3 regions of the Mesorhizobium sp. B2-2-3 genome follow, and region 3 is predicted to be linked to each of the others. Evidence: predicted binding sites of a transcription regulator. Region 3 holds the regulator's gene; each other region holds the start of a gene.
The links. Region 3 encodes PhoB, which activates phosphate uptake and scavenging genes when phosphate is short. Its sites were predicted from a motif close to TGTCATNNANCTGTCAT; they were not measured.

Region 1: a site for PhoB is predicted at 3,433-3,449, ahead of ugpB (sn-glycerol-3-phosphate ABC transporter substrate-binding protein UgpB). Genes of this name have one in related genera too.
Region 2: a site for PhoB is predicted at 5,199-5,215, ahead of FJ951_RS18560 (esterase-like activity of phytase family protein). Genes of this name have one in related genera too.

The regions. Positions count from the first base shown of each region.
Region 1 covers NZ_VFWC01000002.1:481,842-492,430, forward strand. The annotation lists gene ugpE (sn-glycerol-3-phosphate ABC transporter permease UgpE) at 1-737, opposite strand, end outside; gene ugpA (sn-glycerol-3-phosphate ABC transporter permease UgpA) at 746-1,630, opposite strand; gene ugpB (sn-glycerol-3-phosphate ABC transporter substrate-binding protein UgpB) at 1,870-3,174, opposite strand; gene FJ951_RS05540 (ATP-binding protein) at 3,571-4,695, opposite strand; gene kaiC (circadian clock protein KaiC) at 4,692-6,185, opposite strand; gene FJ951_RS05550 (circadian clock KaiB family protein) at 6,169-6,492, opposite strand; gene FJ951_RS05555 (Crp/Fnr family transcriptional regulator) at 6,754-7,512, shown strand; gene FJ951_RS05560 (TlpA disulfide reductase family protein) at 7,704-8,384, opposite strand; gene argH (argininosuccinate lyase) at 8,421-9,821, shown strand; gene FJ951_RS05570 (lipoprotein) at 9,962-10,168, shown strand; gene lysA (diaminopimelate decarboxylase) at 10,237-10,589, shown strand, end outside.
Region 2 covers NZ_VFWC01000009.1:202,226-212,814, forward strand. The annotation lists gene FJ951_RS18540 (UvrD-helicase domain-containing protein) at 1-422, shown strand, start outside; gene FJ951_RS18545 (hypothetical protein) at 609-923, opposite strand; gene FJ951_RS18550 (trimethylamine methyltransferase family protein) at 1,047-2,600, opposite strand; gene FJ951_RS18555 (FAD-dependent oxidoreductase) at 2,613-5,024, opposite strand; gene FJ951_RS18560 (esterase-like activity of phytase family protein) at 5,334-6,824, shown strand; gene FJ951_RS18565 (MATE family efflux transporter) at 6,993-8,465, shown strand; gene FJ951_RS18570 (MFS transporter) at 8,478-9,686, opposite strand; gene FJ951_RS18575 (SH3 domain-containing protein) at 9,883-10,287, opposite strand; gene FJ951_RS18580 (TMEM175 family protein) at 10,525-10,589, shown strand, end outside.
Region 3 covers NZ_VFWC01000017.1:25,100-35,688, forward strand. The annotation lists gene FJ951_RS25270 (PAS domain-containing protein) at 1-1,119, shown strand, start outside; gene pstS (phosphate ABC transporter substrate-binding protein PstS) at 1,637-2,695, shown strand; gene pstC (phosphate ABC transporter permease subunit PstC) at 2,761-3,750, shown strand; gene pstA (phosphate ABC transporter permease PstA) at 3,754-4,605, shown strand; gene pstB (phosphate ABC transporter ATP-binding protein PstB) at 4,602-5,405, shown strand; gene phoU (phosphate signaling complex protein PhoU) at 5,431-6,138, shown strand; gene phoB (phosphate regulon transcriptional regulator PhoB) at 6,158-6,847, shown strand; gene FJ951_RS25305 (ROK family protein) at 6,855-8,096, opposite strand; gene xylF (D-xylose ABC transporter substrate-binding protein) at 8,356-9,396, shown strand; gene FJ951_RS25315 (sugar ABC transporter permease) at 9,539-10,589, shown strand, end outside.

The DNA.
Region 1 (10,589 bases), on a different contig from region 3:
GTGTCGGCATCGGCGAAGGAGACCATCTTCTTCAGTGCGATGACGATGGTGTTCATATCGTTGCTGTTGGTGACCAGCAGCGGCCACAGATACTGCGTCCAGCCGTAGATGAAAAGAATGACGAACAGCGCCGCGATATTGGTGCGCGACAATGGCAACAGGATATCGAAAAAGAACCGCCATGGACCGGCGCCGTCGACGCGCGCCGCCTCGACCAACTCGCCCGGGATGGTCATGAAGAACTGGCGGAACAACAACGTTGCGGTGGCCGAGGCGATCAGCGGGATGATCAGTCCGGCATAAGTGTCGATCATACCGAGGTCGACCATTACCTTGTAGGTCGGCAGGATGCGCACCTCGACGGGAAGCATCAGGGTGATGAAGATCAGCCAGAAGAAAGTCATGCGCAGCGGAAAACGGAAGAAGACGATCGCATAGGCCGACAGGATCGAGATGAATATCTTTCCGACCGCGACGCCGAGCGCCATGATCGTGGAGTTGAGGAGCAGCCTGCCGACGCCGAGCCCGCCGATGCGGCCGACGCCGCCGAACAGCGCCTCGCCGTAATTGTTCCAGAACTCGCTGCCCGGCCGGAAAGGCAGTGGCGGCCTAAGGATGGTTTGCAGCGTCTGCGTCGAGGCAACGAAAGTGTAGTAGATCGGAAAGGCCACGATCAGTATGCCGAGGATGAGCACGGCATGTGCAAGGAAAATGCGAAACGGGGATTGACCGATCATCGCGCTCCTCAGCCGTAATGAACCTTCCGTTCCACGTAGCGGAACTGGATGGCGGTGAGCGCGATGACGATGACCATCAGGATGACCGACTGCGCCGCCGAATCGCCGAGGATCAGATTGACGAAGCCGTCATTGTAGACCTTGTAGACCAGTGTCTCGGTGGCCTTGCCCGGCCCACCGCCGGTGACGGCGTGGACGATGCCGAACGTGTCGAACAGCGCATAGACGGTATTGACGACCAAAAGGAAAAACGTCGTCGGCGCCAAAAGCGGGAAGACGATGGTCCAGAAGCGCTTGGTTTCGCCGGCGCCGTCGATCGCCGCCGCCTCGATCAGCGTTTTCGGCACCGCCTGCAGCCCGGCGACGAAGAACAGGAAATTGTAGCTGATCTGCTTCCAGGCGGCCGCCGCCACCAGAAGGATCATGGCGTCGGTGCCGTTGAGCAGCGGATCCCAGGCGACGCCCAAACGTCTCAGCAGATAAGACAGCGAGCCGATCGATGGATTGAACAGGAACAGCCACAGCATGCCTGCAATCGCCGGCGCCACCGCGTAGGGCCAGATCATCAGCGTGCGGTAGAGGCCTTTGCCGCGCACCACCTTTTCCGCCATCACGGCAAGGAGCAGCGCCACGCCCATGGCAACGATCACGGTCGCGAGCGAAAACACCACTGTGACCTTGATCGAGTTGAGATAGGCCGGGTCGGCAAGCACCTTGCGGAAATTGGCAAACCAGACGAACCTGCTCCTCAGCCCGAACGGGTCCTGCCTCAGCATCGACTGGTAGAGCGCCTGCCCGGCCGGCCAGTAGAAGAACACCAGCGTGATGGCAAGTTGCGGCGCCACCAGGAGGTATGGCAAGACTTTGTTGGGAAAGACGACGCGCGGGGTCAATGCGCCGCTCCGGCGTGGAAAGCCGAGCGGCACTCTACGGCGCTCACCGCTGCCCTGCCGGGCATCTCCCCTTCTTGGAGGAAGATTGGCGGTTCCTGCGGCAGCTGCCATTCTCCAGCTTTGACAATCGCCGAAAACGGTCGCGACAGCCAGTCTCCCCCCTTCAGGGGGAGATGCCCGGCAGGGCGGAGGGGGGCCTCGTAGAGCAAGGACTATAACTCGATAGGTTCGGACGCGCCCTAATTCCCCAGCGCTTCCTTGATCGCCGCGTTGCCACGCGTGACCGCATTGTCGAGCGCCTGCTGGGCGGTTTCCTGGCCGGCAAGCATCTTTTCGAACTCCTCGTTCTGGATGTCGCGCACCTGCGGCAAGTTCGGCAACCGCACGCCCTTCGAATTGTCGGTCGGCGCCTTGCCCGTCATCTGCAGGATCGGCGTCTCGCGACCGGGATTCTTGTCGTAGAAGCCGGACTTTTTCGTCGCCTCATAGGCGGCGAGCGTCACCGGCAGGTATCCCGATTTCTGGTGCAGATATTCCTGCACATCGGTCTTGGACAGATAGGCGAAGAAAGCCGCGACGCCTTTGTACTCCTCGTCGGACTTGCCGCCGAAGACCCAAAGGCTGGCACCGCCCGGCGTCGTGTTCTGCGGCGCGCCCTTGGCGTCGCTGTCATAGGGCAACTGGCCAATGCCGTAGTTCATGCCCGACTTGACGATGTCGCCTAGGCCGCCCGAGGATTCGGTGAAGATGCCGCATTCGCCGGCGAGGAATATCTGCTTGGCTTCGGAGGTGCGCCCGCCATATTTGAAGGTGCCGTCCTTGGCCAGATCGGCGAGCGCCTGGAAATGTTTGACGAAGATCGGCGAGTTGATCTTGAGTTCGACATCACCGCCGGCCAGGCCATTCTGCTGCGTGGCCCACGGCACATCGTTCCACGCCGCGAAGTTTTCCAGGTGTATCCAGGTCAGCCAGGTCGAGGTGTAGCCGCAAGCGGCGGCGCCGCTCGCCTTGATCTTTTTGGCATCCTCCCACACCTCGTTCCAGGTCTTGGGTGGGTTGTTCACATCGAGCCCCGCCTTCTGGAAGATGTCCTTGTTGTAGTAGAGGATCGGCGAGGAGGAGTTGTAGGGGAAGGACAGCATGGTGCCGTCCGGCGTCGAATAATAACCGACGATGCCTGGCAGATACTGGCTCTTGTCAAAGTTCATCCCGGCGCCGGTCAGCACCTCGGCCACTGGCTTGATCGCGTCCCGGGCCGCCATCATCACGCCGGTGCCGACATCGAACACCTGGATGATGTCAGGCGACTGGCCGGCGCGATAGGCGGCGATGCCGGCATTCAGCGTTTCGGGATAGGTCCCCTTGAAAACCGGAACAATCTGGTAGTCGCCCTGGCTGGCGTTGAAATCCTTGGAAATCTTGTCGACGACCTCTGCGTTGGCGCCGGTCATGGCGTGCCACCAGCTGATCTGCGTAACGGCGAAGGCGGAGGTTGTGGAAAGCAGGGTCACGGCGACACCGGCCGCGAAGCCAAAGAACTTCATGTTTCGTCTCCCGTTCTCATTGCTTGTCATTGGCGAAAGGGGCACTCCCGCAATGGCACTATGTGTCGTTCGCGCGCAGCGGACAACGGTTTTGTTGCGGACAGGCGCACTTCATATCCGGCTAAAGTAGCGTTCACTTCCGGATGAAAGTGACCCGGAAAAGGATTGCATAGCGGCTTGCTGCTTGAATTGATGTACCAGGGACCTGTCTCGAGACGGTCAGCGACCTCACCGACGGACGGCGTCTAACAGCACATGACAACACTGACATGACAACGCTGAAAAAGGCGTCGGTTTAATGCTCGGTCGATGCGTGGAAATTCCCGTCCCGCGCTCAGCCTGACGGATTTGACATCGGCCAATCAGTCTGCTGGCCGGGAATGGGTCTGCCGCCGCTCAGTTCTGCTGCCGCTCGGTTCCAGAAGCGCGCGGCAAGTAGAGATGCAGGCTTGTTCCCTGACCGATTTCGCTATCGATTCGGACATGCCCACCGGATTGCTTGATGAAGCCGTAAACTTGGCTTAGCCCGAGTCCCGTACCCTGCCCTTCCGATTTTGTTGTGAAGAATGGTTCGAAAACGCGCGCCAGGGTGTCCTTGCTCATTCCACAGCCGGTATCGCGTACAGTCACGCGAACAAATGAAGCCGCCGCTGAACGCAAATCCTCCAGATCATTTGGAAAATTGCTGGTCTCAATCGTGAGGGTGCCACTGCCTTTCATTGCATCTCTGGCGTTCACCGCAAGGTTAAGAACGGCGATGTCGAGCTGGTTGGCATCGATAAGGATAGGGTCCAAGGCTGGATCCAGATTGCATTGCACCCGGATACCGCTCCCCAACGTCCGTTCCAGCAGCGTCGTCAGCCCCTTGATACGTTCATTGAGATCAATCTGTTCCGGGACCAGGGATTGGCGTCGCGAAAAGGCAAGCAGTTGCTGTGTTAGCGCTCCTCCATTTTCGATCCGCCTGAACATCTCCTCGACCAGCAGAGTGACTTTCTCATCCGCAGGATCTTTAGCGATCTGTTTCTCCAGAAGCCGAAGGCCAGACCCGAAAACGGCTAGTAGGTTGTTGAAGTCATGGACAATGCCAGCTGCGAGGCGTCCAATGGCTTCGAGCTTTTGTGACTGGCGTGCGTTTTCTTCTCTTGATCGCTGGGCCGAGACATCGCGCAGGCTGGCAAGCAATGCGGGCCTGCTGTCCCAGGTAACCTCGACCGTACGCATTTCCACTTCTGCCGGCTTGCGGCCGGAACGGTGAACGGTGATCTCGGCGATCTCTCCGGAGACGACCGGACGGCCGAGCGGAACGTGGAGGAGTTCGTCAAGCGGCTGTCCAAAAATTACGGCTGCCGCAGGATTGGCATAGAGCACTGTTCCGTCCAAATCGACCACCAGCATCCCGTCGGCGGTATTTTCGATCAACTGGCGAAAGCTGAGCTGGCTGATGCCAGCCGGAGATGCATCTCCGGGCGATTCCAGCATTTCGGCGGCGTTTTGCGCCGTATTCAAGGCGCTCTTCATGTCGACGTGTTGTCCACGGCGGAGTCGCCGAACACATCAGGCGCGCTGTCAAAGGGCTTTCCAAGATGCATACCGCCACTGTCGATGGTGAAGCGCCGTATCTGTTTGTCGTGTTCGCTGCCGCGCATTTTCAGCACCATCATGCCGCGATGCATGAATTCTTCCTGCTGAATGTAGCGCAACAGAATGATCGAATCGGTGAGTGTGGAAATATGCTGCTCGCTAGCGCTCTGGCCTCCGACAAGCGATTTGTTGGTAGCGGTGCAAAGGCCGGCAATTTCGCGCTTCTTTATGAAGGAGGTGACGCTGATCAAGAACTCACGAAACCCGGTTTCTGGCGCGATGCGCTCCAATGCCGACAAGCTGTCGATTGCCATGCGATCGGGTTTGAACTCCGCCACCAGTTCGCGGATCATCAGAAGGTGATCCGGCAAACTCTGCGCTTCCGGATAAAGGCAGACTACCTTCAGGCGACCATCCGCCTCCATCGCTTCGAAATCGACGCCCCAGCTACGCGCGTTGCGGAAAAGCTGGCCGCGGCTCTCCTCATAGCCGACGAGCAAGGCGCGTTCGCCCGCAGCCACTCCGCCCGCTAGAAAGTTGGTGACAAGTAGAGTCTTTCCGGTGCCTGTGGCTCCACTGACAAGGGTTACGCTGTCGCGAAAGAACCCGCCGCTGCACATTTTGTCGAGTTCGGAATTACCACTGGTGACCCGTTTCGTGCTTGATTGCTGCTCCAGGCGCAACGATGACAGAGGCACAGCTACGATGCCCTGTTCGGCGACCAGCGTTATGGGCACTTCGCCCTCAACGTGACGGCTGCCGCGCATTTTCAGGACTTCTATGGTCCGCCGACGGCGCTCGCGATCAAGGGCATTGCGAAGGATCACGACATTGTCTGCGACGAACTCCTCTATTCGGTGACGGGAGATTTCACCATATTCACTGTTGCGTTCCGCGGTCATAAGGACCGTCAGCCCTTCTTTCTTCAGCGCGGTCGCAATACGTAGAAGTTCGCGGCGCACTGCCGTCTGCTCGGCTACGAAATGATCGAAAAGTTGGGTAACCGAATCGAGCACGATGCGCTTTGCCCCGGCGCTTCGGCTCGCGTGCAGAATGCGGGTCAGAAGACCGGCGAGGTCGAAATCGCCCACAACCACCTGGTCCTGATCGCGCGGGCTCGCATCGACGAAAACAAGCTTGTCCGCCGCTCGCCAGCCGCGGATGTCCCAGCCGAAGCTCGCCATGTTCACCTCGATCTCGGTTGGCGACTCCTCGAAGGTGACGAAGACACCGGCCTCATTGAGACCGGTGATGCCATGCGCCAGGAACTGCGTGGCGAATACGGTCTTGCCGCTACCGGGCGTGCCGCCCACGATGGTGGTGCGTCCGCGCGGCAAGCCACCCATCACCAAGTCGTCAAAAGCTTCGATCCCTGTATTGACGCGTTCAAGAACCGGGTCGATAGAGATCTCATCCGTCGCGGTCATGAATATCATCCTTCTTGCGAAAACCGAAATAGTCCAGAACCTGAGCGATATTGCTGATGTCGCCCACCAGACGGCGCGGGGGATCGGCGGATTCGTCGGAGAGCGTCGGCGTTGCTAGTATCCCTGCTCGCTCCGCCTCATGAGGATGTTCCAGGATATCGAAGATCTGGATTTCAATGGATGCGCTCATCTCCTCGATTATCTTCAGGCGGCTTTCCAGTGCCCGACGAGCACCGGGCGTGTCTCCGGCGATGTAGAGCCGGAGAAGGGGATGGGCCCCTGAAGCGGGCGGTTGTTCCGGGTTCATATCTCACGCTGGTTGCACGGGTTCAGTATCGACGTGCTCTACGCGACACGCCAGCAATTCAACCGCAGGGCTTTGTTGTCCGCCTTGGGCGATCTTCTAGCATTTCGCCTGGAGCCGACGCGCCACAGCTCGCGCTCGATGGGGCCTGGATCAGCACCCCTGTCACTTCTTAGACATTCGCGCTTTGCGCGTCTGCGCACTAGTGGACATTTCTCCGGTTATTGGGATATGGGCCGCAAGCGATCGTTCGGAGGAGTGTAAATGGAAGCCCGCGCCCACATAGACTCCGGCATGATCGGCAACAATCTTCTGCGGGCACTCACCGCGGCAGATTGGGCAATCCTCGAGCCTTGGCTGGATGAGTGGTCGGCCCCCACCGGAACACTGCTTTATGAACCTGGCGACACGGTTCGCCATGCATACTTCCCGAGAGGTCCCAGCCTGATTTCCTATCTCGTCGTGCTGAGCGACGGGCGTGCGATCGAGACGGCTCTGGTCGGACGAGAAGGGGCAATTGGCGGAGTTGTCAGCCAAGGCAGGCTCCCAGCTTACGCTCGCGCTGAAGTACAATTGGGAGGTTCGTTCTTCCGCATCGACCTGCTTAACCTTGAAGAGGCGAAGTCCAGGTCGTCGACGCTACGGAATCTGTTCGCGCGGTACGCGGACTGCCTGATGGCGCAGATGTTCCAGTCCGTCGCCTGCAATGCCGCGCATTCGATCGAGCAACGGACAGCGAAATGGCTGCTGGCCGCCATTGATCGGACGGGCACTCCCGATCTGGCGCTGACACAAGAACAGCTCGCCGTAATGCTCGGAGTCGGCCGGAGCTATTTGAGCCGCGTCATACGCGATCTGAAAGAACACGGTCTCATTGAGACCCATCGTGCCCGGATCGTCGTTCGCAAGGTCGACGGCCTGCGGTGGCTTGCTTGCGAGTGCAATGCGGCGGTCAGTCATCACTTCGACGAAGTATTGAAGGGCGTCTATCCCCTGCCGACCAACGGCTCGTCTGGCCGATAGCACAAACGGCTCGCCATATATGTCCTTAAGGTGAGTCCCTGGACGCCGAGGCTTGGACTACTATCTCGGCAAGCCGGCGCCGATCCAGGCATTCGACGAATTGACCGGGTCGGCTCAGGCCGACGCGGATGGGCTGGGCGGAACCGTTGCGTGGTCAGGCCGCGCTTGCGCCCAGCCTTGTCCCAGCCTCTTCAAGACCCGAGCGCGGCCTCGACAAGCCGCTTGGCGTCCGGCCCCGACCACTCGGCCGGGCCGTTCATATGAGCGATCAGGCAGCCTTCGCCGTCGATCAGCATGGTGACGGGCAGGCCGAGCGCCAAGCCGCGCGTCTTGAGCTCGTTGAACAGCGCCATCGTCGAATCCCTGTAATAGCCGAGTGCCTCGACGCCGGTGTCCTTGAGGAACTTCTTCGGCTTCACGTCGTCGCCGGCATCGACGTTGACGGCGACGACCTGGAACGCATCGCTGCCTTTCTCCTTCTGCAAGGTGTCCAGCGCCGGCATTTCGGCGCGGCATGGCGCGCACCATGTCGCCCACAGATTGAGCAGCACCGTCTTGCCGGCACGGTCGGCGATGGTCATCGGCTTGCCGTCCGGGCCGTTGAAGGCGAGGCTCTTCATCGATTGCGGCGGATCGGCTGGCAAGAGCGCCGCGACCTCGCCGGTGGCGGCTGCGGCGATCTTCTTGGCGCGTTCGCTCTTGGCGGCGCAGGCGACATCGTCCTTGCTGTCGCCGACGGCGACTTGCGACGCGGCGTTGTTGCCAGACCGGCTCTCGCTGACATATACCGCGACCGCGCCGGCCAGCGCTCCCGCCACCAGGGCGGCGAGGATCAGGCGCGGGGCCGGGAAAAATCTGTTTCCGTCTGCCATGTTCTCAAAACTGCTCCGAGCACGGGTTTTATAGCCATGAGCGACAAGAAGACCAGCAACCAGATGTGGGGCGGACGATTTGCCTCGGGTCCGGCCGCGATCATGGAAGCGATCAACGCGTCGATCTCGTTCGACCGCAAACTCTATGCGCAGGACATCAGAGGTTCGATCGCCCATAGCGCGATGCTGGCGCAAACGGGCATTATTTCGGCGGCCGATCAAGAGAAAATCGCTCACGGCCTGAACACGATCCTGAAAGAGATCGAGGCGGGCACGTTTGAATTCTCGACCAGGCTGGAAGACATCCACATGAACGTCGAGGCCCGCCTCGCCGAGCTGATCGGTCCGGCCGCCGGCCGGCTGCACACGGCCCGCTCTCGCAACGACCAGGTTGCAGTGGACCTCCGGCTCTGGGTCAAGGACGAGTGCTTTCGCGTCGCCGAGGCCTTGAAGGGTCTCATCAGTGCGTTGCTGGAGCGGGCCGAGCAGCACGCCGCGACGGTGATGCCGGGCTTCACCCATATGCAGGCGGCGCAGCCGGTGACATTCGGCCACCACTGCATGGCCTATGTCGAGATGTTTTCGCGCGACCTGTCGCGGGTGCGCGACGCCATCGAACGCATGGACGAGAGCCCGCTCGGTGCAGCAGCCCTTGCCGGCACCAGCTTTCCGATCGACCGCCACCAGACCGCCAGTGCGCTCGGCTTCCGCGAGCCCATGCGCAATTCGCTGGACAGCGTCTCGGACCGCGATTTCGCGCTGGAATTCCTGGGACTGGCGGCCATATGCGCCACGCATCTGTCGCGGCTGGCGGAAGAAATCATCATCTGGTCAACGCCGCAATTCGGCTTCATCAGGCTGTCGGACAGCTTCTCCACCGGCTCCTCGATCATGCCGCAGAAGAAGAACCCCGACGCCGCCGAACTGGTGCGCGGCAAGACCGGGCGCGTCACCGGCCATCTGGTCGGCCTGCTGACGGTGATGAAGGGCATGCCTTTGACCTATGGCAAGGACATGCAGGAAGACAAGGAATCGGTGTTCGATGCCGCCGAGACGCTCGACCTGATGCTGGCGGCGATGACCGGCATGGTCTCCGATATGACGGTGAACGCGGCGGCGATGAAGAAGGCTGCCGGCTCCGGCCACGCAACCGCGACCGACCTTGCCGACTGGCTGGTGCGCACGCTCGGCCTGCCGTTCCGGGAAGCGCATCATGTCACGGGACGGGCGGTGGCGCTGGCCGAAGAGAAGAAGCTGAGCCTGGAGAAGCTTGCGCTGGAAGACTTGCAGTCGATCCACCCCGGCATCACGAAGGACATTTTTTCGGTGCTGGCCGTGCAGAACTCTGTGAAGAGCCGCACCTCCTTCGGCGGCACCGCACCGTCGGAAGTCAGGAAGCAGATCCGCTACTGGAAAAAGCGGCTGGCCAAGGCGTGATGCCGGACATTGCGGCCAGCCATATCCCGGATATTGCAACCGCCAATATCCACGGTATTGCAACGGCAATATCCAGGGTGCAATGCGCCGAGAACTCGGCTAAAAGCAGCGGCGGAAAAAAGTTTCGGACGGATGGATCGATGACCGGAAGCAGGATTTTGGTGACACTGACGCTGCTTGCGGCGGTTGCCGCCGTTACGGCTTGCGGCAGAAGGTCCGGTCTCGACACGCCTTACGAGGCGGCCGTGCAGGCGCGCAAGGACGCCGAGAAGGCACACCAACCCGTGCCGCCGGAACCGGAAAAACCGGTCGCGGACAAGAAGTTCATTCTCGACCCGCTGCTCTAGAGCCGGTCAGAGCGGTTTAGAGTGCTAAACCCGCTCCTACCCTGCTCCAACTTTTCGGAACCACTCTCGTGAACCATTTCGACTACCGCGACGGCGTGCTTCATGCCGAGGACGTGGCGATATCGGACATCGCCGCAACCGTCGGCACGCCATTCTACTGCTATTCGACGGCCACGCTGACCAGGCACTACCACGTCTTCGTCCAGGCATTTGCCGGGCTCGATGCACTGGTCTGCTACGCCATGAAGGCGAATTCCAATCAGGCGGTGCTCAAAACCCTGGCCAGGCTCGGCGCCGGAGCCGACGTGGTGTCGGAAGGCGAGTTGCGGCGCGCGCTGGCAGCCGGCATCCCGGCCAGCAAGATCCTGTTCTCCGGCGTCGGCAAGACCGCGCGTGAGATGGACTTTGCGCTGGCAGCCGG
Region 2 (10,589 bases), on a different contig from region 3:
GGGGCGGCCGCCAGAACCCCTATGGCGCCTCGCGCTTCGACAATGTCGGCGCCGAAAAATCCGGCGCCTTCGCCAACAGCTACGCCACGCCGGGCTGGCAGCGGGCGCAGCAGAACCGCACCGAGGCGACCGATCGCAACTGGGGCTCGCGCTCCGGCCACCAGATCGAGCGCATCGGCTATGGCGAGACCGACAGCGGCTACGGCGCCGGCCGCACGAGCATCAAGGGCCGCACCATCGATGGCGAGTTGGTCGCCAAATCCGTCGCCGACACGCCGTCCCCCTTCAACGTCGGCGACCGCGTCTTCCACCAGAAATTCGGCAACGGCAACATCGCGGCCATCGAAGGCAACAAGCTGACCATCGACTTCGACAAGGCCGGCCAGAAACGCGTGCTGGATGGGTTTGTCGCGGCTGTGTGAGAAAAAATGGACACTCACTCGCGTAAGGAGCTGGTCAAAAATCCTGAGGTTTTCTTGTGAAAATCGAAGTAGATTTTGACCCTAATTATATTTGCGATTTCACAGCCAAAATTGATTGGAATGAATTCCAATGGCGTGGACGTCCGAAGTGAACGGAACTTTCGGTAGTCACCCGGGCCGGACCGCTCAGTCCACCTTCTTCTCTCCCGCCTCGCCAGCCTTGACGATATCTCCCGTCGTAAACAGGATTTCCTTCAGTTCCGCGCGCCAGTCCTGCTTCTGACGCAGCAGGAATTCGAGATCCATGCCGAAATGCTTGAACTCCTCGCCTTGCGCGTTCTTCATGATGGCGCGGGCCTGCGGGTCCTTCTCCACCGACATGCGCTGTTCGTACCAGGAGATCGCTTCCGCTTCCTCGATCAGCGAGGTGATCATGCGGGCGAAGGTTCGCACCTCCTGCGACAATTCTTCGGGCGGTTCGTGATACTGGTCGAAACCCATGTGGTCGTCCTCCCTCAATGGCTCGCAATGCGAGCAGGCACCGGCCGTCCCATGAATGCATGAGAGGTGCAGCGGGTTCCGGATCGCACCCACAATTCAGGACGATGAGAGGAATAAGCTATCTCACGATACCGGCGCCGCCCCGCCCTGTTCGGTGCGGCGCGCGATGAAATCATCGAGCACAGCTGATGTGGCAATAGCCGTCGCCGGCGGCTCGAAATCGGCGAGGATGCGCTTCCAGATACCGGTGGCGCGTTCGGTTGCGGTCTTGGAACCGGCCTGCGTCCAGTTGCCGAAATTCGACCAGTCGGCCACCAGCGGCTCGTAGAAGGCGGTGCGGTAGCGCGCCATGGTGTGACCTGCCGAGAAGAAATGGCCGCCGGGCTGCACTTCGGCGATCGCCTCGAAGCCGATGGCATCGTCGTCGCCGGGCGTGGCGGCGCACAGTTCAGCCACCGTCTGCAACGCCTCGATGTCGGTGACCAGCTTTTCGAAGGAAACGCTCAGCCCCCCCTCCAGCCAGCCGGCGGCATGGATGCACACGGTGGCGCCTGCCAGCACCGAGCCCCACAGCGCAAACTGCGTCTCATGCGCCGCCTGCGCATCGGAGATGTTGGCCGCGCTGCCGCCGCCCGAACGCCACGGCAGGCCGGTGAAGCGCGCCAGTTGGCCGGCTCCGAGCGTCGCCTTGATATGCTCCGGCGTGCCGAAGGCCGGCGCGCCCGATTTCATGTCGACATTGGAGGAGAAGGAGCCGTAGACGACAGGAGCGCCCGGCCGCACGATCTGCGCCAGCGTCAACCCGGCCAGCGCCTCGGCATGCTGCAGCGTCAGCGCGCCGGCCACCGTGATCGGGGCCATCGCACCCGCCAGGCAGAAGGGCGTGATGATCAGGACCTGGCCCGCCCTGGCGAAGTCGATGATGCCTTGCGCCATCGGGATGTCGAGCTGGCGCGGCGAATTGGTGTTGATGACGGTGTAGCAATGGGCGCCCGAGCGGAACTCGTCCTCGGACAGCCCGCGCGCCAACCTGATCATGTCGAAACTATCGTCGACCTGCGGGGTGCCGCGCGCGAAGATGAAAGGAAGCTTGTCCGACAGGGTCAGTTGCGCCCGGTTGACGGCGTAGTGGCGAAAACGGTTGTCGATGTCCTGCGGCTCGACGCAAGGTCCCAGCATGTGCAGCACGTCGAAATGCTGCACCAGCTTGATGAACTCCTCGAAGGCCGCCAGTGTGCCTGGTCGGCGGCCGCGTTCGAGGTCAGTGACGTTCGGCGCGCCGCACCCTGCCAGGAAGGTCATCGACCCGAGTTCCAGCGTCAGATCGCGGGAGCGGTCACCGGCATGGGTCTGGATCGATTTTGGCGCCGAGGCCAGTGCAGCCGCCACCATGTCGCGGCCGATCCGCACCATGTCGGTTTCGGGGTCGATCAGGGCGCCGGCGCGAGCGAGCAGGTCGCGCGCCTGCGGCAGCAGAACCTTGATGCCCAGCTCTTCCAGCACGCGCAGCGCCGTGTCGTGGATCGAGGCGACGTGGTCGTCCGAAAAGATTGGCTGCGGCAGGAATGGGTTCTTCAGAGAGCGGTAATTGGGCCGGCGGCTGCTCTCGCTGCCGGCGTCGCCGATGCGTCCTCGCCGGCGCTCGCGCCTGCCTTCGCGTGCCGCGTCATCGATCATCCGGAAACCTCCTCATTGCCGCATCGCCTTGCCCAAGGGATCGTAGGGCGAAGCCGGAATGACACGCGCCGGCCGCTCAGTGCCGACAATGTGCACGCAAAGCGCCGTTCCTTCCTCGGCAAAATCGCCATCCACCAACGCTAGCGCGACGCTCTTGCCGATCGTGTAGCCAAAGCCGCCGGAGGTGACGAAGCCGACGCGCCGAGCGCCGTGCCAGACCGGCTCGAAGCCGCTGGCGTCCGCGTCGATGGCATCGACTTCCAGCGTCACGATCCGTCGTGCAACACCGGCCTTGCGTTCCTTCAGCGCCGCCTCGCGGCCAATGAAATCGCCCTTGTCGAAAGCAATGAAGCGGTCGAGCCCTGTCTGGCCGGGCGTGTAGCCTTGCGTGAATTCACGCGACCAGATGCCGAAGCTCTTTTCCAGCCGAAGCGCGTTGAGTGCGTAATAGCCAATCTCGGCGAGGCCGAGATCCTCGCCGGCGGCAAGCAGCGTTTCGCGCAATGTGGCATGCATGGTGGCCGGGCAGTTGATCTCGAAGCCGAGTTCGCCGGCGATGGAGAGGCGAGCCATCCTTGCCCGCACCATGCCAATGTCGAATTCGCCGCATGCCATGAATGGCAATGCTTTGGGGGAGATGTCCTGGTGCGTCGTGCGCTCGACGATCTTTCTGGCATTGGGGCCGGTGACCAGAAAGCCCGACATCGCATCTGAAATATCGGTGACGCAAACGCCTTCAGCCATATGCGCTTCGAACCAGCGCATGTGGAATTCGCGCAGATAGTAGGAGCCCATCAGCCAGTAGTCGCCATTGCCCCAGTTGAAGACGGTGAGATCGCCCTTCAGCCGCCCGTCCGGCCCGAGCATCGGCGCCAGCCTCGCCTGTCCCGCCTTCGGCAGCCTGCAGGCCAGCAGCCTGTCGAGCCAGGCCTCCGCGCCCGGTCCCGTGATCGCGTAGCGCGCATAGGCCGAGATATCGATGAGGCCGGCGGCGCGCCGGACTTGCAGCGCCTCGTCACCGACGATGTCGAAGGCGTTGGAACGCCTGAGCGTCGTCTCCTCGCGGAATCCCATCGGCGCGAAATAGGCGGGGATTTCCAGCCCCCAGGAGGCCGTCCATTCGCAGCCCGCCGCACTCATGCCGTCATAGGCGCCGGGGCGTTTCAGCGGCCGGCCCGCAGGCAGCCGTTCGTTGGGAAAGGTCATGACGAAACGACGAGAATAAAACTGTCGCGTCGTCTGCCTGAGATATTCCCGGTTTGCGGCGAAGGCGCCGTAGCGGGCGATGTCCATGCCGAAAATGTCGGCCTGCGGCTCGCCGTAAATCATCCACTCGGCCAGCGACTTGCCGACGCCGCCGCCCTGGCTGAAGCCGGCCATGACGCCGCAGGCGACCCAGTAATTCTTCAGGCCGCGGACCGGCCCGACGATCGGATTGCCGTCCGGGGTGAAGGTGAAGGCGCCGTTGACCCATTTGCGGATGCCTGCCGTCGCCAGGCAAGGGAAGCGCTCATGCGCCTTGGCAAGTTCCGGGCCGATGCGGTCGATGTCTTCGGGGATGAGCTCGATGCCGTAATCCCACGGCGCGCCGTCCATGTTCCAGTGCTTCGGGTTCTGCTCGTAGACGCCGAGCAGCACGCCCTTGCGCTCCTGCCGCAGATAGGAAAAGCCGTCGAGATCGACGGCCAGGCCGATCTCCTTGTCGAGGGCAGCGACTTCCGGAATGTCCTCGGTGACGAAATAATGGTGCTCCATCGGCGTCACCGGCAGTTCAACCCCAGCCATGCGGCCGAGTTGCTTGGCCCACAACCCGCCGGCATTCACGACATGCTCGGCGGTGATGGTGCGTTGCTCTGTGACCACGTCCCAATGGCCGTCGGCGCGCGCCTTCAGCTCGACCACGCGGTTGCGCAGGATCACGTCGGCGCCGCGCTTCTTGGCGGCACCGACATACGCATGCGTCGTGCCGTAAGGGTCGAGATGGCCCTCGTTGGAATCGTAGAGGCCGCCAAGCACGCCGGTGACGTCGACGATCGGGCAGATCGCCTTGATCTCGTCAGGCGTCACCAGCCGGGCGGTCTCGATGCCGACCGACTGGAATACCGCCCAGGCCGATTTCAGCCACTCCCAGCGCGCCGGATCGCTGGCGATGTTGACGCCGCCGGTCATGTGCAGGCCGACGTCCTGGCCGGATTCGGCCTCGATCTCGCGGTAAAGGTTGATGGTGTAATCCTGCAGCGCGGCGACATTGGGGTCGGCATTGAGCGCGTGGAACCCCGCCGCCGCATGCCAAGTCGACCCCGCCGTCAGTTCGGCGCGCTCGATCAGCGCCACATCCGACCAGCCGAACCGCGCCAGGTGATAGAGCACCGAAGCGCCCACCACTCCTCCCCCGATGACGACTGCGCGGTAGTGAGACTTCAAGGCTTCCCTCCCCGGACTGTCCGAAACCGGCACCATATACGTACTGTACATAAGTGTCTAGTACTGCGAACAGCTCCTGGACGCTGTCGAACCTGTGTTGGAACGATCGATTTTCCGGCGCGGCCGCACTTCCCCAGCAGCGTCGCGGCGGGCCGACGCGAATGCGTCACCAACTGTCATGCAAGCATCATGTTCGCGCCTTAGACCGCTTGCCGAGAGCACAAGCGGCCCTCCAGGGCGGCAGCCTCGCCGCCGCCAGGCAACCTCAGAATTCCGCCGTCCCGGCGCTTTGTCATCAAGGGGATATCCATGACGCATCTACGCTCATTCTCGTTGCGGCTGCTGGTCGCCGCGCTGGCGGCCTCGGCCGTTTCGCTGCCCGCCTTCGCCGACAGCTCGGCCAGCGTCGGCGGCGCCAGTTTCGTCAACAAGGGGCTGGTGGGGGTTGGCCGCATCCCGGCCGGCCAGCGCGACAGGTTCGGCGAGACCTTCGGCTCCGGCTCCGGCATGTCGATCGACACCGCGGGCTGGACGCATGATGCCGGCACCTACAGAGGCTCGCTGTGGCTGCTGCCCGACCGCGGTTATAACGTCGTCGGTACCACCGACTACCGGCCGCGCCTCAACACGATCAACATCGAGTTCGCCCCGGTGGCGCCAGGTGCCGCGCCCGCGGCCGGCCAGGAGCAGACCGGCGTCAAGGCGACGCTCGCCGACACCATGCTCCTGACCGACGACAAGGGCGCCGACGCCAGCGGTCTCGACCCGCTGAACGGCGTGCGTCCCGCCGCCGGCGACATGCCTGTCCTGCCGCAGGCCGACAATGGCAAGCTCGCGCTCGACAACGAGGCGATCGTGCGGCTGCCCGACGGCACCATGCTCGTCTCCGACGAATACGGTCCCGACATCTACCGCTTCTCCGCCGACGGCCGTCTGATGTCGGCGACCCAGCCTCCGGCCGCGCTCGTGCCGATGCGCCACGGCACGGCCAATTTTGCTTCCGACAATCCGGGCCCAGGTGCTGCCGAACCCGACCCAAAGGATCCCGAAACCGGCCGCCAGAACAATCAGGGCCTCGAAGGCATGGCAATGACGCCGGACGGCAAGTTCGTAATCGCGGTCTTGCAGTCGGCGACCCGGCAGGACGGCGGCGATTCGGCCTCGACGCGCCAGAACACCAGGGCGCTGATCTATGACGCCTCCGATCTTGCCCATCTCAAGCTGGCACATGAATATGTCGTGCCGCTGCCGGTGTTCAAGGACGCCAAGGGCAAGACCAAGGTGGCTGCGCAAAGCGAGATCGTGGCGCTGTCGGATACCGCTTTCCTGATGCTGGCGCGCGACAGCGGCAACGGCCAGGGCCTGAAGGGCGAGGAGTCGCTGTATCGCAAGATCGACATTGTCGACCTTTCCGGCGCGACCGACATCGCCGGCGGTCCCTTCGATGCCGCCGACAAGCCGGTGGCGCCCAAGGGCGTGCTCGATCCGTCGGTGACGCCGGCAAGGCTGACGCCGTTCATCGACATCAACGACAAGGCCGAGCTTGCCCGCTTCGGCCTGCACAATGGCGCGCCCAATGACAAGGACAACCTCTCGGAGAAGTGGGAAGCGATGTCGCTGGCAAGCGTGCTCGATCCGAAGCTGCCCGACGACTATTTCCTGTTCGTCGCCAACGACAACGATTTCCTCGCCCAGGACGGTTTCCAGGTCGGCGCGCCCTACAAGGCCGAGGACGGCGCCGATGTCGACACCATGTTCCTTGTCTTTCAGGTCACGCTTCCCGGCCTCGCCAGGAAGTAAGCATCTTGCAGGAGGCGCCGCCTGGCGCCTCCTGCCCGACAAGCTTGATCGGATGCACGACGGCGTGCCTTGCCCGCCGTCGCTCCTTTCGCAAGGGTGCATCCCGGTCGGGCCTGCGGTATCCTGCGTGCCGGACTCAAAAGAACCAGCTTTGCCGGATTGCCCGCCATGGATGAAAAGATGCCCGCGCGCCGGCGCACCGGTGACCTGACCAGCGGCCCCATTCCGCGCACGCTCCTGCTGTTCGCCCTGCCGGTGCTCGGCTCCAACGTGCTGCAATCGCTCAACGGCTCTGTAAACGCCGTCTGGGTCGGCCGCTTCCTCGGCGAATCCGCGCTCACCGCCACCTCCAATGCCAATCTGGTGCTGTTCCTCATCCTCGGCACCGTGTTCGGCATTGGCATGGCGGCCACCATACTGGTGGCGCAATCGGTCGGCGCCCGCGACCTGCCCGAGGCGCGCCGCATCGTCGGCACCAGCGCCACCTTCTTCTTCTTCGTCTCGGTGCTGTTCGCCGTCTGCGGCTGGATTTGGGTGGACGCCATTCTGGGCGCGCTCGGCACACCGCCCGACGCCTTGCCGCTGGCGCGCTCCTATTTGCGCATCATCTTCGTCGCCGTGCCGATGATGAACCTTCTGTCCTTTGTCATGACGGTGCTGCGCGGCGCCGGCGATTCGCGCACGCCGTTCTTTTTTATGGCGCTCGCCGTCGTGCTCGACATCATCTTGAACCCACTGCTCATCCGCGGCATCGGGCCGTTTCCAGAGCTCGGCATCGCCGGCTCGGCGACCTCGACGCTTGTGGGCCAGACGGTGAGCGTCATTGCCATCCTGATCGTGCTCTATGTCCGTAAGCATCCGCTGCGTCTGGCCGGCGCCAATCTGGCGCTGCTGCGGCCGGACCCCGCCTTGCTGCGCGTCGTCGTCTTCAAGGGCGTTCCGATGGGTTTGCAGATGATCGTGATTTCGGCCGCGGCCCTGACGGTGATGGGCATCGTCAATTCCTACGGTTCGCAGGTGGCCGCCGCCTACGGCATCGCCGCGCAGTTATGGACCTACATCCAGATGCCCGCGCTCGCCATCGGCGCGGCCGTGTCCTCGATGGCGGCGCAGAACGTCGGCGCCGGCCGCTGGGACCGCATCAGCCGCATCGCAGCGTCAGGCGTCGGCTTCAACCTGGTGCTGACCGGTGCTCTCGTGGCACTTCTATGGGTCTTCGACCGCTCGATCCTCAGTCTGTTCCTGAGCCGCGACAGCGCGGCGATAGACATCGCCGCTCACATCAACAACGTCGCGTCCTGGTCGTTCATCCTGTTCGGCGTCACCATCGTGCTGTTCGCCACCGTGCGCGCCACGGGCGCCGTGATGCCGCCGCTGGTCATCCTGGTGATCTCGGTGCTGGTCGTGCGCACCGGCTTTGCCTATTTCATGCGGGATGTGATCGGCGAGGAAGCGCTGTGGTGGAGTTTCCCGGCCGGCTCGATCACCTCCCTGCTGCTGGCCGCGGCCTACTACCGTCTCGGCGGCTGGCGCACCCTGCACATGATCGAGAACCGGCCGGCCGCCGGCGAGCCGCCCGACACCGGGCTCGGCGTGCCGCGCCAGCGCGCGCATTTTTCCCCAGAGACGCCGAACGGCTGAAGCTGGCCGCTCTCAAGGCCTGTTTTTCAACCCAAAGCCCAGCGCGACCAGCGCAAACACGATGATCATGCCGGCGAACGCCAGGCTGGCCGCGATGGGGCTGGCATAGGTCGAGATGATGCCAATACCGATGACGGGCAAGGCATTGCCGATAAAGCAGCAGATGAAGAAGCTGGATACCACTTCGGCGCGGCGATCCTCCGGTGCGATCTCGTTCACCACCTCCAGGCTGCCACGATAGCCGAGTGCGGCCGTCACGCCGCAGCAGGCGGTGGCGGCGATCATCAGCGCCATCGACGCCAGCATCTGCGCCGCCACCACCATGAGGATGCTGGGAATCATCAACGCCAGCGCGGTCAGCATGGCCTTGCCGCTCTGCATTTGCTTCAGCGCAACTATGCTGAGCGCGGTGATGATCGCCAATTCGAAGAACAGCGCACCGGCGACAGCATGGTTCGTCTCATGCAGTTGCTGCGCCAGGATGCTTGGCGCCACCGCCGCATAGAAGCCGACCAGCGCCATGGCGCCGAAACCGGTCACCGCCGGCGCGACGAAGCGCGCGCGGATTTCATCCGGCACGGCAAAGTGCGGCCGCATGGAAATCTGCCCGAGGCCGCCAGGCTCCGCCACCGTTTCGCGTGTACGCCAGACCAGGATGGAGACGATCACAAGCGCCGCCAGATAAACGATGAAGACCAGGCGCAAGGGCCACGGTTCATACTGCGCCAACAGTCCCGAGACGAGTGCGCCGAAACCGAGGCCCAGGAAATTGGTGCTGGTGGCAATGACGCTGGCGCGCGCCTTGTCAGCGCCGGGGAGAAGCTCGGCGATCCATGCCGTTCCGGTCCCCGCGCCGACACCGATGCCAAGCCCGCTCAGGACGCGCGCCACATCGAGCAGAACGACATTGTTGGCGAACAGAAAGACAAGCGCGCTGGCGACGGCGACGATCATGGCCGCGAGAGCGGCAGGCCGGCGCCCAACGACATCCGACGCGCCGCCCAACATCAGCAGGGCGCCGAGATTGCCGACGACATAGACCGCGTAGACCAGCGTCAGCGTGATCTGTGAAAAGCCGAATTGCTGCTTGTAGATGATGTACAGCGGCGTCAGCACCGTGCTGCCGGCAAACAGAACGGCGATCATTGTGGCAACCACCGGAATTGCGAGAGCCTCGCCGCCTGCTTCGTTGCGCGTATGCGCCAAGTCACGAATGGCCATGGCCAAACCTCTTCATCGGTTCAGGGATCGCGACCTTAACGCGCCCTTACTCCCGACGTTCCGGCCGGCCGGCGGGCTCCTGACAGCATGACGGACGTTGTCTGGACCGGGAAACCCGTTGGCTGAACAGGCTCGTGTCGGAGCCGATGGTTCCGATCCGTCACGACATCCTGTCGTGTGACCCCGCTGCAATCCGTTATTTGCAGGAGAAACCTGGTGCGATCTTGCACTTCCCGGGACGCGGTTTGTGCGGTGGGCGATGGTGCGGAGGACGGTGCGGCCGATGCTGCCAGTGCGGCGGACCATGCGGCGGGCGCACGATGATCACCGGCGGGCGAACGACATGGGCCCGCGAGAGATAGCCGGAACTGGCCCAGCCGCTGAAGCCGCCGCCATGGATTCTGCACCAACCCGGTTGGCAGCCGGTGACGTTCACCCTGTAGCCGGCTGGCAGCGTCCCCACCTTGGCATATCCCGACCCGGGCCCGGAGCGCACGTTGAGGTTGGTGGTGGTGTGGGCGCTGTAGGCGAACGCGGCGGCCGACGTGCCGAGGATGGCGGCCAGAATGGTCGCGAGGCAGAGCAGAAATCGAAATCTCATCCGTCACTCCATTCGATCGCTCGGCCGTATGTGGTTCAGCCGAGCCTGTCTTCGATGGAGGATTGTGGCAAGAAAAGTCAACAATTTGCCACAGCAAACCATTGCCGCGAGCCGGCCTGGCGGGAGAGTTTCCCCTGATATAGTTGAGAAATTTCCCGGATGGCGTTTATCGGCCTGACAACATCAGCTAACGATTTAGCATCTTCAACGATCGACACCGGACATAGGGCGCAAATCATGGGCAAAGGCAGGGTCGAGGCATTCACCGACGGCGTCGTGGCCATCATCATTACCATCATGGT
Region 3 (10,589 bases):
GACACCTCCTCGACGAGGCGGCATGAGGGCACTGGGCTCGGGCTCGCGATCACCTCGCGGCTGGTCGAATTGATGGGCGGCGACATCGGCGTGGAAAGCGCCGAAGGCAAGGGGTCGACCTTCTGGTTCACGGTCACGCTGCCCAGGGCCGGACAACAGAACGCGCAGCGCATCATGCCGGTGGACGTGACCGGCGCGCGGGTGCTGATCGTCGACGACAATGCCGTCAACCGCGCCATCCTGACCGAGCAGATGACGTCATGGACCTTCGATTCCTGCGCGGCCGAGAGCGGCGCCGAGGGACTGAAAGTGCTGATCGCGGCCGCCGCCTACGGCGTGCCGGTCGATTGCGTCGTGCTCGATTATCAGATGCCCGAGATGAGCGGTGCCGAGATGGCAGGTGTCGTGCGCAACACCGCCGGGCTTGCCGACACGCCGATCATCATGCTGACCTCCGTCGACCAGTCGCTGGCCAACACCAGTTACCGCGATCTCGGCATTGATGCCCAACTCATCAAGCCCGCACGCTCCTCGGTGCTCCTGGAAACGCTGGTCGCCACCATCCAGCGGCATCGCCACGCCACGGATGTCGCCCGGCCGCTTGCTGTCGAGGGAGGCGGCGGGAACAATCCACAGTCACCGCCACCGGCGGCAGGGCAACGCGCGTTGCTGCAGCCGCCGCCGGTCAGGCCTCGGCTTGCCGCGACTGGCGGCGAGCAGCGGCTGGACATCCTCGTGGCCGAGGACAATGAGGTCAACCAGATGGTCTTCACCCAGATCCTCGGCGAGACCGGCTACGGTTTCGAGATCGTCGGCAATGGCCGCAAGGCGCTGGACGCTTTCGGCAGGCTCAATCCGTGCATGATCCTGATGGACGTCTCGATGCCGGAGATGAACGGGCTCGAGGCAACCGCCGCCATCCGCCGGCTGGAAGAGGAAACCGGCACGCATGTGCCGATCGTCGGGGTCACCGCGCATGCGCTCAAGGGCGATCGCGAACGCTGCCTGGACGCCGGCATGGATGACTATCTGCCCAAGCCGATCAGCCCCAGGGCCCTGCTCGAAAAGGTCGAGCGCTGGGTCGGCGCCGGTCGCCAGGCCCGGCGCAACGCGGGATAGACTTTGCGCCTTCGGCCGGATTGCGGCGAGAATCACCCGGGGCCGGCTGCAGCCCTTCGAGCAAGACTATGGTGCGATCGCACCATATCAAAGCCGGCGTCCAGCCGGGACAATGACGGCATCGAATTTCCGCTCTCTTCTAGTTACGGGCGGGAGCAGCGACCGCCAGTATGAAGCAGCGTCAATCTACCCCAACGGACCTGTTTTTGGCGATGGCCCGGCCAAGACATCCTCTGGCCTCGAGCAACGCGCTCCCGTCCGGCTTTTCTTCGATCAGCGATCCATGCCGAATCCGATGGCTGTTTGGGTGGCCGGATCGCGCAAGTCCCTGATTCCCGAAGGCAAACCGGCGCCATGCCGCAGCCGCTAATCGCCATCGCCTTTCCAAGCGCCGGCGACGCGTTACCGGGCTGACACGAAACTGTCATGCGACTGTTATAATCGAACGCTATTGGCCTCAGCGGGCGCTGGCAAGGAATGGCGCCGAGAGACCATCTTCCGAACAGGAGCAGGCCATATGAGACATTTCATCCGCTCGGCGGCCGTTGCGATCGCAATGGCTGCGGCGTCCACCCTCACCCTTTCCGCGGCAATGGCAGCTGACATCTCCGGTGCCGGCGCCACCTTCCCTTACCCGATCTATGCGAAGTGGGCCGATGCCTACAAGAAGGAGACCGGCATCGGTCTCAACTACCAGTCGATCGGCTCGGGCGGCGGCATCAAGCAGATCAAAGCCAAGACCGTCACCTTCGGCGCTTCCGATGCGCCGCTGAAGGGCGAGGATCTCGAATCCACCGGACTTGCACAGTTCCCGATGGTGATGGGCGGCATCGTTCCGGTCGTCAATCTCGAAGGCATCAAGCCGGGCGAACTGGTGCTCGACGGCCCGACGCTGGCCGATATCTTCGTCGGCAAGATCACCAACTGGAATGACGCGGCGATCGCCAAGCTCAATCCCGACGTCAAGCTTCCCGACCAGGCGATCGCCGTCGTGCATCGCTCCGACGGTTCGGGCACCACGTTCAACTTCAGCTACTACCTGGCCGACGTCAGCGCCGACTGGAAGTCGAAGGTCGGCGTCAACACCGCGCTCGAATGGCCGGTTGGCATCGGCGCCAAGGGCAATGAAGGCGTCGCCAACAACGTCTCGCAGACCGGTGGCTCGATCGGCTATGTCGAATACGCCTACGCCAAGCAGAACAAGTTGACCTATGCCGACATGATCAACAAGGACGGCAAGAAGGTCGAGCCGACGGCGGCGGCGTTCTCGGCGGCGGCGGCCAATGCCGACTGGAGCTCGCAGCCTGGTTACGGCGTCATCCTGGCCAACCAGCCGGGCGCCGAATCCTGGCCGATGACGTCGGCGACCTGGATCCTGGTCTACAAGAAGCCCGGCGACGTGGCGGCGACCGGTGAAGCGCTCAAGTTCTTCGCCTGGTCCTACGCCAAGGGCGACGACATGGCCGGGGCGCTGGACTACGTTCCGATCCCCGACGCGGTCGTCAAGAGCGTCGAGGACATGTGGGCCAAGGACATCGTCGGCGAAGACGGCAAGCCGCTCTATTCCGCCATGTAATCCCTGCTGAACGAGGAGGGCGCTTCACGGCGCCCTCCCTGTCTTCCTTGAAACGCGAGGGCCAGATGACCGCCGTCTCCGAAGCCATGCCATCGTCGGCCGCCATGCGGGCCAGGGAAGCGACGGTCCGACGCTTCGCGCTCACCGATACGATTTTCCGGACGGCGACACGCTTTTCCGCCATCCTCGTCCTGCTCATCCTCGGCGGCGTGGCGATTTCGCTGTTTGCCGGCTCGTGGGAAGCGCTGTCGAAATTCGGGTTCTCCTTCCTGACGACCGAATCGTGGAACCCGGTCACCGAGAATTTCGGAGCGCTGGCCCCGATCTACGGAACCATCGTCACCGCCGCCATCGCCATCCTGATCGCCGTTCCCATCGGCATCGGCATCGCCATCTTCCTTACCGAACTCTGCCCGCGGCCACTCCGGCGCCCCATCGGCATCGCCGTCGAGCTGCTTGCCGGCATACCCTCCATCATCTACGGCATCTGGGGCCTGTTCGTGTTCGCGCCGTTCCTGCAGACGACGGTGCAGCCCTTCATCATCAAGCTTTTCCACGACGTGCCGGGACTCTCCAGCCTGTTTGCCGGCCCGCCCTACGGCATCGGCCTTCTGACCTCGGCGCTGATCCTTGCCATCATGGTCCTGCCCTTCATCACCTCGATCACCAAGGATGTCTTCGACACGGTGCCGGCGGTGCTGAAGGAATCGGCCTACGGCATCGGCTGCACGACCTGGGAGGTCACGCGCCGCGTCGTCATCCCCTATACCCGCGTCGGCATCATGGGCGGCGTCATGCTCGGCCTCGGCCGCGCGCTCGGCGAAACCATGGCGGTAACCTTCGTCATCGGCAACGCCCACCGCATCAGCGCCTCGCTGTTCGCGCCCGGCACGACGATCTCGGCGACCATCGCCAACGAGTTCACCGAAGCCGACGGCGATCTCTATACGTCTTCGCTGGTGGCGCTCGGCCTGATCCTGTTCGTCATCACTTTCCTGATCCTTGCCCTTGCGCGCTACATGCTGCTGCGCATGGACAGCCGCACGGGAGCCTGACCGATGTCGACGGCCACATCGCTTCACAATCGACGCAAGCGCAGGAATGCCGTGATGATGACGCTATGCGTCGCGGCGGCGGGCATCGGCCTGGCCTGGCTGGCGCTGATCCTCGGCGCACTGCTCTATAAGGGCCTGTCGGGTGTTTCGCTCTCTGTGTTCACCGAAATGACACCGCCGCCCGGCGATGCCGGCGGCCTGCTCAATGCCATCTACGGCAGTATCATGATGACAGTCATCGCCGTCATCGTCGGCACGCCGATCGGTGTCCTCGCTGGGACCTACATGGCCGAATATGGCCGCTTCTCGCGCCTCACCACCGTCGTGCGCTTCATCAACGACATCCTGCTGTCGGCACCCTCGATCATCGTCGGCCTGTTCGTCTACGAGCTGCTGGTGCGGCCGATGGGACATTTCTCGGCGATTGCCGGTGCCGTCGCACTGGCCATCCTGGTCATCCCGGTCGTCGTTCGCACCACGGAGGACATGCTCAACCTGGTGCCGAACGCCCTGCGCGAGGCCGGCGCCGCGATCGGCGCGCCGCGCTGGGTGGTCATCCGCTCGGTCGCCTACCGTGCGGCGCTGTCGGGCATCGTCACCGGCATATTGCTGGCCATCGCCCGCATTTCCGGCGAGACGGCGCCGCTGCTCTTCACGGCACTCAACAACCAGTTCTGGTCGAGTAATCTCAATGCGCCGATGGCCAGCCTGCCCGTCACCATCTTCCAGTTCGCTCTCAGCCCCTACGAGGAATGGCAGCAGCTGGCGTGGACCGGCGCACTCATAATCACCCTTACGGTTCTCGGGCTGAGCATCTTCGCCCGCAGCCTTACCGGACGCAGAGAGGACAGATGAAACCGATGTTGTCCACCGAGTTGAATACGCCCGAAGTCGCGGTCGAGAAAGCCAAGATCGAGGTCAAGGGCCTCAATTTCTACTATGGCCAGTCGAAGGCGCTGAAGGATATCAGCCTGTCGCTGCCCGAGCGCAGCGTCACCGCCTTCATCGGGCCTTCGGGCTGCGGGAAGTCGACGCTGCTGCGCGTCTTCAACCGCATCTACGAGCTTTACCCGAGGCAGAGCGCCGAGGGCCAAGTGCTGCTCGACGGCCAGAATATCCTCGACCGTTCGCAGGATCTCAACCTGCTCAGGACCAAGATCGGCATGGTGTTCCAGAAGCCGACGCCGTTCCCGATGTCGATCTACGAGAACATCGCCTTCGGCGTCAGGCTCTATGAGAAGCTCAGCAAGGCGGAGATGGACGGCCGTGTCGAGCAGGCGCTGAAGCGCGCGGCACTGTGGAGCGAGGTCAAGGACAAGCTCAACGCCAGCGGCCTCAGCCTTTCGGGCGGCCAGCAGCAGCGCCTCTGCATCGCCCGCACGGTGGCGGTGAAGCCGGAGGTCATCCTGCTCGACGAGCCTGCCTCGGCGCTCGATCCGCTGTCGACCGCCAAGATCGAGGAGCTGATCGACGAGTTGCAGGCCGATTATACGATCGTCATCGTCACCCACAACATGCAGCAGGCGGCGCGCGTGTCGAAGCAGACCGCCTTCATGTATCTGGGCGAGCTGGTCGAGTTCGACCGCACCGAGAAGATCTTCACGTCGCCCCGCGAGAAGCGCACGCAGGACTATATCACCGGCCGCTTCGGCTGATCCCAGGCATACGAGGACCAAGATCATGGCCGAACACACAGTCGCAGCCTTTGACGAAGATCTCGGACAGATCAGCAGGCTGATCCGCGACATGGGCGATCTCGCCTCATCGATGGTCGGCGGCGCGACCAAGGCGCTCCTGAATTCCGACAACGCGCTCGCCCAGCGCGTCGTCTCCGACGACGCGATCATGGATGCGCGCCAGCGCGAACTCGACGACCGCGCCATCACCCTGATCGCCAAGCGGCAGCCCATGGCGGACGATCTGCGCCATGTCGTCGGCTCGATCCGCATGGCGGGCGATCTCGAACGCATCGGCGATCTCGCCAAGAACATCGCCAAGCGCGTCGGCACCGTCGGCCTTGCCGCCACGCCGCGCGACCTGTCGCACTCCATCGACGCCATGGCGCAGCTTGTGCTGATCCAGGTCCAAGGCGTGATCGAGGAGTATGCGGCGCGCGATGCCGCGGCACTTGCCAAGCTGCGCGCCGACGATGAACGCATCGACGTCAAATACACGTCGGTCTTCCGCGAGCTGCTGACCTACATGATGGAGGATCCGCGCAACATCACCGCCTGCACGCATCTTTTGTTCTGCGCCAAGAATCTCGAGCGCATCGGCGATCACGTGACCAACATTGCCGAAAATGCCTATTATGTGCTGACCGGCACGCAATTGCCCGCCAATCGCCCGAAGCAGGACGAGACGGCGATGTCGGCGCCAGCGGCTTGACGGCAGGGGTGACCAGTCGATGATCGCGCCACGCATCATGGTGGTGGAGGACGAGGAGCCGCTGGGTGTGCTGCTCCGTTACAATCTGGAATCGGAGGGTTATCAGGTAGAGGTGGTGACGCGCGGCGACGAAGCCGAGATCCGCTTGCAGGAGAATGTCCCTGACCTTCTTGTGCTCGACTGGATGGTGCCGGCGGTGTCCGGCATCGAGCTCTGCCGCCGTCTCCGCATGCGGCCCGAGACCGAGCGGCTGCCGATCATCATGCTGACGGCGCGCGGCGAGGAAAGCGACCGGGTGCGCGGTCTCTCCACCGGCGCCGACGACTATCTGGTCAAGCCGTTCTCAACGCCGGAATTCATGGCACGCGTCAAGGCGCTGCTGCGCCGCGCCAAGCCCGAAGTTCTGTCCAGCGTGCTCAAGGTCGGCGACATCGTGCTCGACCGTGAATCGCACCGGGTCTACCGCAAGAAAAGCGAGATCCGGCTCGGGCCGACCGAGTTCCGCCTGCTCGAATTCATGATGCGACATCCCGGCCGCGTGTTCTCGCGCAGCCAACTGCTCGACAATGTCTGGGGCGAAACGATCTATATCGACGAGCGCACCGTGGACGTGCATGTCGGCCGGCTGCGCAAGGCGGTCAACAATGGCCGCATGCCTGACGTGATCCGCACCATTCGGGGCGCGGGGTATGCGATTCGCGAAGACTAGGGATATGTCACGCAACGTTCTCGCCCACGCCTGATTTCGCCTGTGCCCCCGGCGCGAAAATCTCCTGGTCGACGAAGGTCAGCGCGCGCATGGCGCAGCCCTCGCGGATCAGTGGCAGTTCGTTCGGCTCGGTGTCGAAGGAAATCGATTTCGAGTGCTGGCCGCCGGCGGTCTGGGCAATGGCCTCGCGCAGAGCCGGCTCGATCAGGTCGAAGGCGGCGGCGCTGACGCCGACCATGGCGACCGGCGCCGGATCGATCAGCGCGAACAGGCTGCCAAGGCCGTAACCCAGCGCCTCGCCGGCCTTGCGGTAGGCTTCGCGCTCCGGCCCGTCCTTTTCGCGCGCCGAGGCCGCCAGGGTGCGCATGTCGGCGTCGCTGACGTCGACGGGCTCGGTGTCCTCGCCAAGCTGCCTCGCGTTGCGCCAGATGGCATAGTTGCCGGCATAGGCCTCGACGCAGCCGCGCCGCCCGCAGCGGCAGAGCGCCCCGCCGGGGCGATGGATCATGTGGCCGAACTCGCCTCCGGATGAATGGGTGCCGGTGAACAGTTCACCCTTCAGCACCAAGCCCATGCCGATGCCGTGCGACAAAAGGATGGCGATGAAGTCGTCGCGGTAGCGCTGGGGATCGCGCCAGCGCAGCGCCACCGCCATCATGTTGCAATCGTTCTCCATGGTGGCGGGAATGCCGAACTCGGCCTCCAGTATGTCGGCGAAGGCGATGTCGGTCTGCGGCGTGATCGGCGACCACAGCATGGTGCGCGCATCCGTGTCGGTGATGCCCTGGATCGCCAGCGCGATACGGGCGATGCTGCCGACGTCGAGGTCGGGATCCTCGAACCGCCGCCTGACGATGGCCACGCATTCGCCGATCAGCGCCTCGCGCGACAGGGTGAGCGTGTCCAGCCGGCGCTGCTCTTCAGATATCACCTGGCCGGCATAGTCGATGACGGCGACGGAGAGAAAATTCAGCGACAGCACCACGGTCATCACCGCCGCGGCTTCAGGGTTGAGGCTGAGGCCGACCTGCGGCCGGCCGCGTTTCAGCGCACCGGCCTCGCTCGGCTTGCTCTGCGCCAGGATGCCTTCGCCAATCAGGTCGGAGGAGATCGCCGATATGGTGGAATGGCTGAGCCCGGTGGTCGCGGCAATCTCGGTGCGCGAGGGCTGCCCGGCACGGCGCACGGCCGCGATCACCATTGCCCGGTTGCGTCGGCGCAAATCGTCGTGGCGGATTCCGACCGACATGTTTCTCGCATCCTCCCCGTCGCCGCGTTCTCTCCCCAGGATCCCGACGACCGTCAAATACTGGCAGAACCGGCCTTGGCTGTCATTATTTATTCCGGAGCTCGAAAAAAATTCACGAGGACATCAAAATACATCAGAATCGACGTTGACAGCGTTCCGACGATGGACCAGTGTTTTTTCGAGGCTCGAAAAAATAGAGCCTTTGTGCCGGCCTACGGGCCTGTTTGGTCGCGCCATACGCGGCGCAGGGAGGATTAAGATGAAGAGATTCACAGCCGCCATCCTGGCGGGTGTCGCCATGTCGCTGACGCTCGCGTCGGTCGCGCAGGCGAAGGACAAGGTCATCGGCGTTTCCTGGTCGAACTTCCAGGAAGAGCGCTGGAAGACCGACGAGGCCGCCATGAAGAAGGCGATCGAAGCCGCCGGCGACAAGTATATTTCCGCCGACGCCCAGTCCAATCCCGGCAAGCAGCTCACCGACGTCGAGAGCCTGATCTCCCAGGGCGCCAATTCGCTGATCATCCTGGCGCAGGACGCCTCCGCCATCGGCCCGGCGGTGCAGAAGGCGCTCGACGAAGGCATTCCGGTCGTCGGCTATGACCGCCTGATCGAGAACAAGGACGTCTTCTATCTGACCTTCGACAACAAGGAAGTCGGCCGCATGCAGGCCCGCGAAGTGTTCAAGGTGAAGCCGGAAGGCAACTACGTCTTCATCAAGGGCTCGGGTGCCGATCCGAATGCCGATTTCCTGTTCTCGGGCTCCATGGAAGTGCTCAAGGACGCCATCGACAGCGGCAAGATCAAGAATGTCGGCGAAGCCTATACGGATGGCTGGCTGCCGGCCAATGCGCAGAAGAACATGGAGCAGTTCCTGACCGCCAACGACAACAAGGTCGACGCGGTCGTCGCGGCCAATGACGGCACTGCCGGCGGCGTCGTCGCGGCGCTGACGGCTCAAGGCCTGGCCGGTACCGTTCCGGTCTCGGGCCAGGACGGCGACCACGCGGCGCTGAACCGCATCGCGCTCGGCACGCAGACCGTGTCGGTGTGGAAGGACGCGCGTGAACTCGGCAAGAATGCCGCCGAGATCGCCTCGCAGCTGGCCGACGGCAAGAAGATGACCGATATCGCCGGCGTCAAGGACTTCACAACGCCCGGTGGGAACACCGTCAAATCGCTGTTCCTGACCCCGGTTGCGATCACCAAGGACAATCTCAACGTCGTCATCGACGCCGGCTGGATCAAGAAAGACGAGGTCTGTGCCGGCGTCGCGGCGGGCAGCGTAGCGGCCTGCAACTGATCTTCCATTTCATGCGATGAACGCCGCGGCTGCCAAGCCGCGGCGTTTTTTCAAGAAAATTTGTTTTTCCGCCCCGGGCGGGTAACTTCTAGGCTGGCTTCCGGCATCCCGCATCGGACGGGCAGGCCGGCGGGAGAAAATCATGACCGATACGACGTCCAACCCGCAGGCCGACACCGCGCGTGCGTCGGAACTCGGCGCCGTCGCCCGGTTCCTTAAGGCGACCGAGATCGACACGCGCATGCTCGGCATGATCGGCGCGCTGCTGCTGATCTGGATCGGGTTGCATGTCTTGTCCAGCCTGCGTCTCGGCGTCAATCCGCTCGATTTCGACAGCCGTACCTTTCTCACGCCGCGCAATCTGTGGAACCTGTCGGTGCAGACCTCGGCCGTCGCCATCATGGCCTGCGGCATGGTGCTGGTCATCGTCATGCGCAATATCGATCTGTCCGTCGGTTCCGCCGAAGGGTTGATCGGCATGGTCATGGGTTTCGCCCAGGTGCATTTCCTAGTGCGGATGGTCGGTCTCGAGCTCGGCAATCCATGGATCTGGGTGCTCGCGCTGGTCATCGGCCTGGTGCTCGGCCTTTTGATCGGCGCCTTCCAGGGCTTCGTCATCGCCTATCTCGAAGTGCCGGCCTTCATCGTGACGCTGGGCGGGCTTCTGGTCTGGCGCGGTGCGGCATGGTGGGTTACCAGCGGCCAGACGGTGGCGCCGCTCAACGCGACGTTCCAGCTGATGGGCGGCGGCCCGGCCGGATCGATCGGCGCGACCTGGAGCTGGGTGGTCGGTATCGCCGCCTGCCTTGCGGTGGTGCTTGCGCTGTTCAACGGGCGGGTACAGCGCAAGCGCTTCCGTTTCCCGCTGCGTCCGATCTGGGCCGAGACGCTGATCGGCGTGCTGACCTGCGCCGTCATCATGGGCGCGGTTTGGCTGGCCAATTCCTATCCGTGGCCAGTCGGCATCGTGAACAGATATGCAGCCGCCAACAACATAACCGTGCCCGAGGGCGGCCTGTTCATCGCCCACGGCATCGCCATACCGGTGCTGATGGCCATCGCCGTCGGGCTGGTCATGACCTTCATCACCAAACGCACCCGTTTCGGCCGCTATGTCTTTGCCATCGGCGGCAATCCGGAAGCAGCCAACCTCGCCGGCATCAACACGCGCTGGATCACGATGAAAGTGTTCA